4 regions of the Comamonas sp. lk genome follow, and region 1 is predicted to be linked to each of the others. Evidence: predicted binding sites of a transcription regulator. Region 1 holds the regulator's gene; each other region holds the start of a gene.
The links. Region 1 encodes FNR, which switches genes on or off when oxygen is low (the NO sensors DNR and NnrR bind a similar motif). Its sites were predicted from a motif close to TTGATNNNNATCAA; they were not measured.

Region 1 (3,371 bases):
GGGCTCAAACAGCACCTCGCCCTGGCACATGATGGACATGATGACGGCCCGGCGCAGCATGTCATCACGCGAAAGCGCCAGTCCACGAACCACAGGCAACGTACCTGCATCCAGCGCATCGTAATACTCCTCCAGGGTTTTGGCGTTCTGGCTGTAGCTCGCCCCCACCTTGCCGATGGCCGACACACCCAGCGCAATCAGATCGCAATCGGGTTGCGTGCTATAGCCTTGGAAGTTGCGGTGCAAGCGCCCCTGGCGCTTGGCAATCGCCAGGGAATCATCGGGCAGGGCAAAGTGATCCATGCCCACATAGACATAACCCCCGTCCATAAAGGCATCAATGGCTCCCGAGAGCATATTGAGCTTGTCCTGGCCCATGGGTAAATCCGCAGACTCGATGCGCCGCTGGGGCTTGAACCGCTCGGGCAGGTGGGCATAGGCATACAGGGCGATGCGATCCGGGCGCAGTTCGTTGACCTGGGCCAGCGTGCGCGCAAACGACTGCGGGGTTTGCTTGGGCAGACCGTAAATCAGGTCCACATTGATGGAGGCAAAGCCCAGTTCGCGCGCCTTTTGCACCAGGGCAAAAACCTGCTCGGCAGGTTGTTCACGGTGCACGGCTTTCTGTACCGCGGGGTCGAAATCCTGAACCCCGAAGCTCAGGCGATTGAAGCCCAGCTCCTTGAGCACGGCCAGGCGCTCATTCGTCACGGTGCGCGGATCTACTTCTATCGAGTACTCCCCACCCGCTTCGAGCTTGAAATGCTCACGCATCAAGTCCATAAGCCGGGCCAGTTCGGCATCGGAAAAAAACGTGGGCGTGCCGCCGCCCAGATGCAGCTGGCTGACCGCCTGTCCCTTGCCGCAGTGCTCGGTATGCAAGGCCACTTCACGCGCCAGATAGTCAAGATACTGGGCCGCTTTCTCGTGGTGCTTGGTCACGATCTTGTTGCAGGCACAGTAGTAGCACAGCGACTCGCAAAATGGCACATGCACATACAGCGAAAGCGGCAGCGCCCTCGCTGCGCAGTGGGTCTTGCGTTGCTGGAGCGCCAGGATGTAGTCCTCGGTGCCGAAAGCCTCTACAAAACGGTCGGCTGTTGGAAATGATGTGTAGCGTGGTCCAGGAACATCAAATCGACTCAGTAGCTCGGGCGTAACAGCGGTCATAACGTGAATGTCAGGATGCGCTCACATTGGCGGATGACAGCTTGTTTCCTGATGGGCAGGATTTCTGGCAACTGCAACCGCAATGAACTCGCACACATTGATTGAAGGAATGATTGCAATGTGCCCCAAGCCAAACACATCAGCCTTGATGGATATCAAGAAATGCCAAGGCAACAGCTGCGACAATTTGATCCATCTCATCACTCACCAAGAGGTCACAGATAGTCCAGGCCCACCGGCTTGCACCATCCCTGCTTACCCATGAATCTTCAGACCATCAAAGCAAGCTGCTCCAACTGCAATCTGCGCGAACTGTGCATGCCCATGGGCCTGGACGATGAACAGATGGAGCGTATTGATGAGATCGTGGCGACACGCCGCAAAGTCAAACGCGGTGGTCTGCTGTTTCGCAATGGCGAAGGTTTCACTTCGCTGTATGCCATTCGCACCGGCTTTTTCAAGACCTGCGTCGCCACCGAGGACGGCCGCGATCAGGTGACCGGCTTTCAGATGGCGGGCGAGATCATAGGCCTTGACGGCATCGTCAACGACCACCACACCTGCGACGCGGTGGCACTGGAAGATGCCGAGGTCTGCGTGATGCCGTTTGACAAGCTCGAGCAGCTCTCGCGCGAAGTCACCGCCTTGCAAAATCATGTGCACAAAGTCATGAGCCGCGAGATTGTGCGCGAGCACGGTGTGATGCTGCTGCTGGGCAGCATGCGCGCCGAAGAGCGGTTGGCCGCCTTTGTGCTCAATCTGGTGCAGCGCCTGTCTGCCCGCGGTTTTTCCAAGTCGGAGCTGGTGTTACGAATGACCCGCGAGGAAATCGGCAGCTATCTGGGCCTCAAGCTGGAAACCGTGAGCCGCACCTTCTCCAAGTTTGCCGAAGAAGGCATTGTGGAAGTCAAGCAACGCCATCTGCGCATTCTGGATACGGAGGCGCTCAAGCGCATCGTCAACAGCCAGCAGTGCCACGACTAAGGCACGCCCCACTTCACAATCAAAAAGCCCGCGTCGATGGACGCGGGCTTTCTTCATGGGGCGGCTTACTCAACCAGCGGCTCGGAAGCCATGCCGTGATTGAGCTCCTGCGCGGAGCGCGAAAGCAAGCAGGTGATGTAGCTTGACAACAGGGTCACGCCCCAGAACACAAAGAACGCCAGCGTGCAGACAGCGTTGCGCGACCAGCCCACAGGGCCGATATCGCCGGGATCGACAAAGGCAAAAACTACCATCTCCAGGATTGCCGCCGCCAGAAAAGCCGGCCAGGCAATCCACTTCCAGCGTTGAGCGAGCATGCTGCGTCTCCTTGGGCTGTGTCATCGGTGCAAAACATTTTGCACAAACAGCCATGGAATGCGCCCCCGCAAACCCTTGGATTGCCGCAAACAGCGGGCAAGCCTAGGCAGGTGAAACCCGAATTACTATTTATTTAATAGCTATCAACGCTTCATACATATGGGCTACAGATCGAAAATGCTTTGAATTCACCGAAAAACAAGCATTTAGCGGTCCGTGGGGTGGTCCTTGGCCGGAGTAGCGGCGTGATTGCGGCCCGTCACGGCAGGCGCCAGACTTTTTTGCGACTCTTCCAGGCGCTTGTTGATCTCGATACCGTGCTGGTAGTAATCCGGGTCAATGACGGGATCGGGCGCACTGATGGCGATATAGGCCGTCACAAAGCCGGCCACCACCACGATGGCCGGTCCGGCAACAACCAGCCAGACATGAGGAAACTTCCACCAGGGCTTGCCGTCTTCGGCGTGAACCGGCTTGGCAGCGCGCCCGGCAGGGGCAGAAACAGGACTAGAAGACATGGCAAAACCTCTTTGATCAATCTGCCGCAAGCGCCTGCGAGGCGGCTGCGGCATTCATATTGTTAACGCGGCACCAGAAACACGGCTTTTTCAGACGTGCGCCCTGCACCAGCGGTCACGGCATCCACATTGAAGTACACGGTATGCGAGCCCGGCGCTGCCGATCCATAGGGAATCTGCAGACCCACGGGCACGCCGCGTGTCTCCGCCGGCCCGACCACAACCTCATCTTCAAGCACCACCTCCAGGCCATCCAGTCCCGTGGCCGTGATGCGATAGCGCTGCTCCTGCTCGGTGGCATTCATGATCTGCAAGCGGTAGACATTCTCCAGCTTGCCGCCGGCCACAATGCGCGACAGCGAGGCACGGTCGCGAATCACA
Region 2 (3,371 bases), 710 kb from region 1:
GCATGGAGCCATGGCAGAATGTTTCACCTGTTCCTGAGTTACAGGTTCATGCGCACTCCGCGCCCGTGGGCCACATCGGCAGCGACACCCGATCGGTACGCTGCCTCCGTGCAAGCCATGCAGCCACCCTGCACGGCACCGCGCGCGAATGCCATCCAGCCATGCCAGTACCGCATGCGCTGGTCTCGTCGGTAAAGACAAATACCCATTGATGGCGGAACCACCCTCCCCGATCATCGAAAAGCCCACCTTCCGTGACCCTGGCCCCTGGCATCGATGCCAAGGCTGCCAGCCGCGACAACGCAGGCCCCGGCCAAAAGCCGAGCGCCCCATGCCGCACACCCGATTCGTCTCTGGAGTTTCTTTTTCATGTTTCGCCAACTGATCACCTGCACCGCTGCTGCGGCCACCGCCGCTTTGAGCTTTACCGCCGCTGCACAAGCCACCGACTACCCCAACAAGCCCATACGCATGATCGTGCCCTTCCCTCCAGGCGGAGGCACCGACATCCTCTCGCGCGTGATCGCCAACAAGCTCACGGAAGTCAGCCACTGGACCGTGGTGCCCGACAACCGCGCCGGCGCGGGCGGCACCATAGGCATCACCGAAGCCGTCAAAGCCGCCCCCACGGGCTATGACATGGTGATGGGCCAAAAAGACAATGTGGTGCTCGGCCCCTATCTGTACAAAAGCCTGCCCTGGAACCCGCTCAAGGATCTGACGCCTGTGGCCCATGTAGCCTACACGCCCATCGTGATCGCCACGGCCGCCAACTCGCCCTACAAGACACTGGCCGACGTGATTGCTGCGGCCAAGCAGCATCCGGCCAAGGTCACCTACGGCTCACCGGGCAATGGCACCAGCATCCACCTGGCCGGTGTGATGCTGGAAAAAGCCGCAGGCATTCAGCTGACCCATGTGCCCTACAAGGGCTCCAACCCCGCCATGATGGACGCACTGGCCGGCAATGTGGAACTGCTGGTGTCTTCCGTGCCCTCGGCCATAGGCCAGATCAAATCGGGCAAGCTGCGCGCCATTGCCGTGACTTCGGCCACCCGCTCCACCTCGCTGCCCGATACGCCCACGTTGGCCGAATCCGGCCTCAAGGGCTTTAACGTCAGCACCTGGTACGGCATCTTCATGCCCAAGAACACACCGGCTGCCGTGGTGACCAAGGTGAACGCCGAAGTCAACAAGCTGCTGGCCATGCCCGAAGTCAAGGAAGCCATCCAGACCCAGGGGGCCGAACCCCAGGCCATGACGGTGCAAGCTTTTGACAAGTTCTTCCAGGCAGACTTCAAGGCCAACAAGGCGATTGTCGAGGCCTCGGGCGCAACGATTCAATGACCCCCTGAGCGGCTTTGCCGCTTCCCCCTAGAGGGGGACGACAGCCTCGCTGCGGGGCGGCCCTTGCTTGCTGTCTCTTTGTTGGGACGTGCTTGATTTAAGGTCGTTAGCTGTAATGCAAAAGACCTCCTCCTGGAGGTCTTTGTTTTTGAGCTGTTCTTGTTTATTCGCGCACGACCAGCACCGGGATTTTAACGGCGCCCAGCACGCGCTGGGTGACGCTGCCCAGCATCAACTTTTCCAGGCCGCGCTTGCCTTGCGAGCCCATGACGATGAGATCGGCGCCCGAGGTTTCCATGGCGCGTACCACACCTTCGTGCACGGCATGGCCCTCGCCTACAACGGTGGAGACGGCCACACCGGCTTCATCCATGATGGCCTTGACGGCATCCAGCGTGGCATTGGCCTCGGCCGTGGCTGCGCTCAGGTATTGGGACTGGCCATAAGCAAAATCCGCGCCCACGCCGGTAAACGGATAGGGATCGACCACGTAGACCGCCGTGATGGCGCTGCCAAAGACCTTGGACAGCTCTGCCGCCTTGCGCGCTGCCAGCAGCGCGGGCTTGGAGCCGTCAACCGGCACCAGGATGTGATTGAACATGGACATGGGCTTCTCCTTTAGGGGTTCGGACGGCATGCAAGTGAGCAGATGCCGTGATGGGATGCATTCAGTCTGCCTTCATCATGCCTCAGCGTGTTGACCTAAATCAACCCTGAAGTCCCGCCCCTCAGGCGCCCATCAGATGCAGACGTGAGCCGCCTTGTATTCGTAGCATTTGTCCAGCAGCTTGTCGGACTTGTCGGTGATCGTGATGCGCGAGCCATCCGGGCGCAGCAGCGAGACATGCTTGAAGGCCGGCTCATCAGGCTTGCTGGAGGCGTCGCGGCGCACAGTCCATTCCTCCTGCACGATGCCGCTGGGCATGTCCAGCATCACCGTGATCTGTTGTGTATCGTCCGACAGGCGTATGCACCTGGCATCGTTCATGGCCACCACGGCCCCAGCAGGCGCCGCCAGACCATAAGGGCAATCCTGCACGCCGCGAATCGGCACGGTCACGTTATCCATGGTGATTTCCAGACCGTTGCGGAAATAGATGGTCGGCTCCTTGATATGGGCCTGCGGCAAAGGATTTTCGGCAGGGGAACAAGCAACTATCGTGACAAGAGCGGTCAACGCGGAAAGGCTAAGGGCGGAAAGGCGATGCATACAAAAAAACCACGCCGTTTCGGGCATGGCCTGGGCCAGTTGGTTTTCATTTGTTGGATTGCTTGGCGAAGCGTCGATGCAAGCATCTTGCGTCCGCCTGAAGACCCGCATCATGCCGCGTCACGCTCTGCACTTTTGTGCTCTGGAAACGTTACAGTTTTGCTCAAATTTTTAGAACAAAACGCTTCACCTTCATCAGAGCGCCCCGTCCTGCAGGTCCGCGCCTTGAAAAGCACCGCGCCTATAGGTCAACACCAGCGTGTCGCGCACACCACCGGGCTCGGCAGGCTGTATGGGCGTGGTTTCATGAATCATGCGGGCGTCGTCCAGCAGCATGATCGACCAGGGCTCGGTCAGCGTGAAGCGCTGGCCGCTGGGGCCACTGGCTTCGAACACGCGGGTTTCGCCGCCTTTGACGCCTTGGCGGTTCACCAGGATCACGGCCACCAGATCCACGCCGTCGCGGTGGGCGCCTTCCGGCGTGGGCCGGCCAATGCCGTCCGTGGTGTCAATGCGAAACTGGTGCGACTCCACAAACCAGCGCTGCTGGCCTGTGCTGCCGAACACCTGGTCACTGAGCTCGGCCAGCTTTTGCAGCATCAGCGCCCACACCGGGCTTTGCGTGGTGGCCGCATGCATGGGATCGAACATGCGCTGCATGCCGCCGTGCAACGCGTTGTACTCCACCGGCTGCCAGTGCGCACGGTGGGGCACCTGCTGCAAGCTGCCTGCCTCGGCCACAAAGCAGGAGTGGCGGCGGCTGCGATAGCGCCCGCTGTCCTTGAGAAAGGCGTCGGGCGGCAAATCGTTCCAG
Region 3 (3,371 bases), 1.7 Mb from region 1:
TCCGCCGAGCAGGCGCTCAAGCCCGGCCCCAGCGGCCTGCCGCGCCTGGTCATGCGTTCCTCGCCACTCAATATGCTGGCCGACCAGGGGCCGGTGCTGCTCGAACGGGTGGATGAAATCTCGCGCCGTCTGAACGCCATGCTGGGCGAGGGCAACCAGCAGCGCGTGAGCGCGGCGCTGGAGAATATTGCCACGGCGGCGGGCGGTGTCACCGAGCTGTCGGCCACCCTGAACAAGGCGGCCGCAGGCTTTCCGCAAATCACCGCCGACGCGCACCAGACGCTGCAATCCCTGAGCAAGGCCAGCGATGCGGCCACCGGCGTGGCCACCGAGCTGCAGCAGACGGTGCGCAGGGTCAACGCGCCTGACGGACCGCTGCAGCAGATTGCCCAGGGCACGCAGGCGCTGACCCAGGCCGCCGAGAGCATGGGCCGGGGCACGCTGCCACGGGTGAACAATGCGGCAGACGAAGTCTCCCGTGCTGCACGCACCATGAGCAATGTGGCCAGCCGCTTCAGCGACAACCCGCAAGCCGTGATCTACGGTGCCGGCGCTGGCATGCCCGGACCCGGCGAGCCCGGCTTTGCCGCACCTGCCGCCAGCCGCTGAATCAGGAACAAGGAATCGTGATGGCATTGCAAAACACTTCAATCTTCGGCCGCCGGCTGCTGGGCGCTTTCGGCGCGGCCGGTCTGGTGCTGGCGCTGGCCGCCTGCTCCGGCCTGCCCACGGCTCCCATCCAGCCCGTGCGTTACGACCTGGGGCTGGCCGATCTGGGTGCGCAGCCTGCCAGTGCGGCGGCACCCGCTACGGCGCTGACGCCGCTGGTGCTGGCCGAGGTCCAGACTCCGGGCTTGCCCGACGGCACGACGGCCATGTTCTACCGTCTGAACTATGCGGACAGCCAGCAGCTGCGCGCCTATCAGAATGCGCGTTGGGGCCTGCCACCGGCCCAGATGATGGAGCAGCGCCTGCGCATCCGTTTGGGTCAGGAGCGCCCCATCCTCACCGAAAAAGACAATGTCAGCGCCACGGTGAGCGACAAGCGCACGATTGGCGTGCTGCGCGTGGAGATCGATGAGTTCAGCCAGGTGTTCGACAGTGCGCAGACCAGCCAGGCCGTGGTGCGCTTGCGTGCCAGCCTGATAGGCCGAGCCAGCGGCGGCGCAGGAAATGCCTTGCTGAGCCAGAAGGTTTTTACGGCCCAGACGCCGGCCGCCTCCAATGATGCAGCGGGCGGCGCCCAGGCCATGGCCCGCAGCGTGGACGATGTCACCGCCCAGGTCAGCCGCTGGTTGCAGGGCTACGGGCGCTGAGCGTCGTTGCACTTCTCGATCAAGCCCTGCCATGCAGGGCTTTTTTGATCCGTTTCGGGCATGGCGCGCGGCTTTGCTGATGTGGGTCAATGGCCGCCGGGTCGGTATTTCCTAAGCTGCGATGACCTGCCAACCGCAACGCAAAGGAATCGCTATGGCCAGCCTGGAATGGACGCCCGCTCTCGTTTTGGATCTGCCTGTCATGGATGCCGTGCATGAGGAGTTCGTGGCCTTGCTGGCGCAGGTGGAAGCTGCCGACGATGCGCAGCTGCCGGCGCTGTGGGAGGCGTTGATCGCGCATACCCAGCATCACTTCGATCAGGAAGATCGCTGGATGCAGACCACCGGCTTTGCTACGGGCAACTGCCATAGCCAGCAGCACAAGGTGGTGCTGGCCGTCATGCGCGAAGGCGCTGTCAAGGGCGCGCAAGGCGATCTGGCAAGCATCCGCCACATGGCGGCCGAGCTGGGCCCCTGGTTCAGCCACCATGCGCAAAACATGGATGCGGCCCTGGCCCTGCATATGCGCAGCACGGGCTTTGATCCCGTCACGGGACAGTTGCTGACGCCCGAAGCCCTGCCTGCGGAGCTGATCACCGGCTGTGGCGGAGCCTGCGGTAGCGCAGAACGCCAGGTAGCGCATACCGCATAAACAAGCGCGCCCCCTTAGTAGCTCAGGGGTAGATCGCAGGTGAGGCCAGGATGGGGAAGATCTTGATCAGACCGCCGGCCATCACCTCGATTGCCAGGGCGGCCAGAATCAGGCCCATCAGCCGGGTCATCACGTTGATGCCGGTCTTGCCCAGCACGCGGGCAATCGGATCGGCCAGCGAAAAGCAGATCACCACGGCCAGCGCCACCACCACGCCATAGCCCACCAGCGAGATGTGCTGCCAGACGGTGCGGGCCTGGTCGGCATAGATCACCACCGTGGACATGGCGGCCGGTCCGGTCAACAGCGGAATGGTCAGCGGCACGACGGCAATGCTGTTGCCCATGGCGGCTTTTTCCACGCCGGCCTCCAGCGTGGAGTTGTTCGGCCGCTCTTCGGCCGGGCGTGCATTGAGCATGTTCATGGCGCTGAGCAGCAGCAGCAGGCCGCCGCCCACCTGAAAGCTTTGCAGCGAGATATTGAAGAACTGCAGGATTTGCAGGCCCAGCAGGGCGCAGACGGCAATCACGCAAAACGCGGCAAAGGCGGCGGTGCGAATGGTCTGCCGGCGCTGTTGCGGGCTCAGGCCCTCGGTGTAGTGGATGAAGAACGGAACAATGGCCAGCGGGTTGATGATGGCGACCAGCGTAATCAGCGGCTTGAGATCCATTAGAGATTGCCTCCGGAAATTTCGATCAGACTGCCTGTGGTGTAGTGTGAGCCATCGCCCATCAGCCACACGATTGCATCGGCCACCTCCTGGGCCAGGCCCAGGGTCAGCACATCCCAGCCTTGTGCTGCGGCTAGCAAGGCGGTGGCCGCTCCTATGCCGCGGCTGCCGCCGGTGATGAGGGCAACTTTTCGTCGGGAGGCTTTGCTCTCCATGAACACTCCTGTGAAAAAATGGCCGGATCGCCGGCGCGCAGCAGCCATTACAGCACCCAGCTTGCCGACATGGGTGAAACAGGCTGCGAACGCACGCCGGACGTGCGACTTGTGCAACGAAAAGAGGAGCTTGATATGGGTAGTTTTGTGGAATTGACAGCCGTGGATGGCGCAAAAACGCCGGCTTATGTGGCTCTGCCAGAAGGCAAGCCGCGTGGCGCCATCGTGGTGCTGCAAGAGATTTTTGGCGTGAACAGCCATATCCGTTCGGTGGCCGACCGCTATGCCGCCGAGGGCTATGTAGCCGTGGCTCCCGCCATGTTTGCCCGCGTGCAAGCCGATGTGGACCTGGGCTACACCGAAGACGATATGCAGCAGGGCTTTGCCCTCAAGGGTGCGGTGGAGGCCTTGCCCGCTCCCGGCGTGCTGCGCGATGTGGAAGCGGCCGTGGCCCATGCGGCCACGCTGGTGCCCGGCGGCAAGATTGGCGTGGTGGGTTTTTGCTGGGGCGGACTGAT
Region 4 (3,371 bases), 630 kb from region 1:
TTCGCCATAGCCGGCGGCAAAGGCGGCCATACCGCCGGCCACGGCGCCGCCGCGCAGCAGCATGCGGCGGCGTGCAACATTGGCGTCGGATACCGCGTCATCATGAGATTGTTCGGGGGTGAGTTTCTTGTCAGTCATGGTGTGCCTCTTCTGGGCTGGTGCGCGGCAGCGATGCTTTTAATTTGATAGCTGCTGCCGTTCTTCTGTTATGCGGTACAGGCCGATTTGGCTTGAAAAAATGCTTCAGACGGTGGCCTGGCGTTGGGGGAAAAGCTCCAGCGCCCAGGTCGCCAGGGCCACCAGGGCCACGCACAGACCGGCCACGCCCAGCATGCCCAGCAGGCCGTCGCCGCCCAGGGGCATGCTGTACAGATACAGCCCCGCGCCAAACTTGGGCACGCCTTGCACGCCCATAAACAAGGCCCAGCGGAAGGCCCAGGCCGATGCGGCAAGACCTGCACCCAGCACCAGGGTGTAGCCCTTGGCGTGCAGACGACGCTCGCCGCGTAGCAGGGCCCCGACCACGGCGGCGCCAAACAGCGCCGAGCCCAGCATGGAGAGACGCCAGACGGGAAATTCCCGGAACAGGCGCACGGCCATGTCGAACGAGGGGCTGTTGCCGGCGATGCCAGCCAGAGCCCAGGTCAGCGCGGAAATCACCAGGCCGGTGGCCAGCCACAGGCCCAGATTGCGCAGGGCTTGCAGCGCCTGGGCATCGGGTTGCAAGGGCCGGGGCAGAAAGCGATACAGCACAAAGCCCATGCCTACCGTGGCCAGCCAGCCGCTGAGCGCCAGGTTGATGGGCACCCACAGCGTGTTCCATAGCGGGCGCGAACGCACGGCCATGATTTCCGCTCCGGTGTAGACCACGATGCTGAGTGTGGAGACGATCAGCAGCGGCGCCAGCCAGCGCATCCAGCGGGCCTGGCCCAGCCACCACAGCGCACACATCAGCAGGCTGAGCAGCACGAACACCGGCATCAGCACCGCGCCCAGGCTCATCCACGACCAAGGCGTGAGATGGGCGTAAAAGTGCCAAAAGCGTGCGGGCTGGTGCAGGTCGGCCAGCAGGGCCACGGGCGCAGAGGCCGCGCTCACGGCCAGCAACAGCACGGCCGTGGGCAGCAGGCGCTGGCGCAGACCGGCTTGTGCTCCGTGCCCGGGGCCAAAGATGCAGGCCGAGGTCAACAGCGCCGCGCCGGTGGCAATGCCGACCAGAAAGAAATACTGCACGGCCCAGGGCAGCCAGGCGGCTTCGTAGGCAGGGGTCAGGAGTTCGATGATTTGCATGCTGGGACTCCTTTAAAGATGCTCTGCCACCAGGCGGACGGTCGCCTGACCATCGACGCCATTGACGAATTCATCGGGCAGGCCGATATAGAACACATGGGGCTTGGTTTTCATGCCGGGCTTGAGCACCTTGATCTCGTCCTTGTGCGCGCTGATCCTTTGGTTGATCTCGCTGTGCGCGTCATTCAGATCGCCAATCACCCGTGCTCCGCCCACGCAGCTCTCCACACAGGCGGGCAGCAGCCCGGCTTCAAGCCGGTGCTCGCAGAAGGTGCATTTGTCGGCCGTCTGCGTCTCATGGTTGATAAAGCGCGCGTCATAAGGGCAGGCTTGCACGCAGTAGCCGCAGCCCACGCAGCGCTCGTTGTCCACCAGCACAATGCCGTCGCTGCGCTGAAACGTGGCCTGCACCGGGCAGACCGGCACGCAGGGTGGCTCGTCGCAGTGGTTGCACAGGCGCGGCAGGCTGACCATGGCCGGTGCGCTGCTGCCGGCTTGGTCGATCTCGTACTGCAGCACCGTGGTGCGAAACTGGCCTATGGGCGGCTGGTTCTCTACCGAGCAGCTCACCGTGCAGGCCTGGCAGCCAATGCATTTGCGCATATCGACCAGCATGCCAAAGCGCTTGCCTTCCATGCCGGGGCGGCGTGGGGGCTGAAAGCTGGCGCTGCCAGGCGTGACGGCTTTGGCCGCACCCGCCAGGCCAAAGCTGGCGGCCACGGCAATCAGATCCTGCAGAAAGCCTCGCTTGGCCGAGGAGGGCGCGCCTTGGGGCAGGGCGCCTGCCTCGGCTCTTGAAGCGCGATTGCAGTCGTTACCGCTTTGGCCGCTGCAGTCGCAGTTGTGATTGCGATTGGAGGATGGAGTTTGGGGAAGCTGCATGGCTCTTGCTTTCATCGTCGAGCACAGCCGGGGTCGGCTATTTTTATGCATGAAAAAGTTTTAAATAAAAGCTTTTCATGTGCTTTTGACTATATTGAGCTGCACCAATGTGGTGCTTGATATGTATCAACCAGCCTGCTGGTTATCCCTAGGAATGCGCATATTGCGGGCGTTGGCCGAAGCGCCCATGCAAAAAAGCCCAGACCGCGTTCAGTGCGGCTGGGCTTGTTGCTGGGGCTAGGACGCTTTAGCGCTGGATTGCCTGGCGCACATCGGCGCAGTCGCGCCACCACAGGGAGCCGGGGTGGGGTGCATCCAGGTCGATGCGCTCCCCCATCATGGGCGTGGTCAGCTGCAGCTTCTGTTTTTTGGCCAGGGCATGCACGCGCTCGAACGGGTCCCACCAGGCATGCATGGACAGATTGAAGGTACCGTTGTGTATGGGCAGCAACCAGCGGCCTTGCAGGTCGATATGGGCTTGCACGGTTTGCTCGGGCAGCATGTGCACATAAGGCCAGTGCTCGTTGTAGGCGCCGGTTTCCATCAGCGTGAGATCGAAGGGGCCAAAGCGGCGGCCGATTTCGGCAAAGCCGTCAAAGTAGCCGCTGTCGCCGCTGAAGAAAACACGCAGCCCGCGCGCGCTGCTCAGGTCTTCAATCACCCACGAGGCCCAGAGCGTGCGGTTACCGTCCTTGAGGCTGCGGCCCGAAAAATGCTGGGCAGGCGTGGCCGTGAAGCGCAGGCCGTCGATCTGCGTGCCCTGCCACCAGTCGTACTGCTGGATCTTGGCTGCGGGAATGCCCCAGCTCAGCAGTCTGTCGCCCACGCCCAGCGTGCATAAAAAGACCTCGACCTGGGGCGCAAGTGCCAAAACGGCGTCCCGGTCCAGATGGTCGTAATGGTCGTGCGAGAGGATGACGCCGCGAATCCTGGGCAGGTCGGCCAGTGCGATGGGCGGTGCATGAAAGCGCTTGGGGCCCATGAAGGACAGCGGCGACGCGCGCTGGGCAAATACCGGGTCCGTCAGCCACCAGCCGCCGCGCAGCTTCATCAGCAAGGTGGAATGGCCTAAGCGGTACAGGCTGCGCTCGGGGGCTTGCAGCAGCAACAAGCGGTTGAGCGGCAGCACGGGCAAAGCCTGTGCAGGCTCGGAGTTGGCGGGCTTGTTGAAGAAGAAATCCCAATACAGCCGCGCACCG

Region 2: the regulator FNR is predicted to act here: its motif matches at 2,045-2,058, upstream of EAO39_RS13420 (universal stress protein).
Region 3: the regulator FNR is predicted to act here: its motif matches at 1,393-1,406, upstream of EAO39_RS02280 (hemerythrin domain-containing protein).
Region 4: the regulator FNR is predicted to act here: its motif matches at 2,289-2,302, upstream of dsrO (sulfate reduction electron transfer complex DsrMKJOP subunit DsrO).

Annotation. Positions count from the first base shown of each region.
Region 1 is NZ_UOOB01000001.1:2,244,810-2,248,180, reverse strand. Features, by position in the region: gene hemN (oxygen-independent coproporphyrinogen III oxidase) at 1-1,170, opposite strand, end outside; gene fnr (fumarate/nitrate reduction transcriptional regulator Fnr) at 1,432-2,154, shown strand; gene EAO39_RS10330 (hypothetical protein) at 2,220-2,471, opposite strand; gene EAO39_RS10325 (FixH family protein) at 2,679-2,990, opposite strand; gene ccoG (cytochrome c oxidase accessory protein CcoG) at 3,053-3,371, opposite strand, start outside.
Region 2 is NZ_UOOB01000001.1:2,952,939-2,956,309, forward strand. Features, by position in the region: gene EAO39_RS22620 (hypothetical protein) at 39-176, opposite strand; gene EAO39_RS13415 (tripartite tricarboxylate transporter substrate binding protein) at 370-1,347, shown strand; gene EAO39_RS13420 (universal stress protein) at 1,511-1,948, opposite strand; gene EAO39_RS13425 (hypothetical protein) at 2,087-2,476, opposite strand; gene EAO39_RS13430 (2OG-Fe dioxygenase family protein) at 2,753-3,371, opposite strand, start outside.
Region 3 is NZ_UOOB01000001.1:507,272-510,642, forward strand. Features, by position in the region: gene EAO39_RS02270 (MlaD family protein) at 1-609, shown strand, start outside; gene EAO39_RS02275 (ABC-type transport auxiliary lipoprotein family protein) at 630-1,316, shown strand; gene EAO39_RS02280 (hemerythrin domain-containing protein) at 1,471-1,968, shown strand; gene EAO39_RS02285 (MarC family protein) at 1,991-2,638, opposite strand; partial or broken gene EAO39_RS22815 (NAD(P)-dependent oxidoreductase) at 2,638-2,739, opposite strand; gene EAO39_RS02295 (dienelactone hydrolase family protein) at 2,989-3,371, shown strand, end outside.
Region 4 is NZ_UOOB01000001.1:2,873,506-2,876,876, reverse strand. Features, by position in the region: gene EAO39_RS13120 (tetrathionate reductase subunit A) at 1-138, opposite strand, end outside; gene nrfD (NrfD/PsrC family molybdoenzyme membrane anchor subunit) at 244-1,290, opposite strand; gene dsrO (sulfate reduction electron transfer complex DsrMKJOP subunit DsrO) at 1,303-2,172, opposite strand; gene EAO39_RS13105 (MBL fold metallo-hydrolase) at 2,420-3,371, opposite strand, start outside.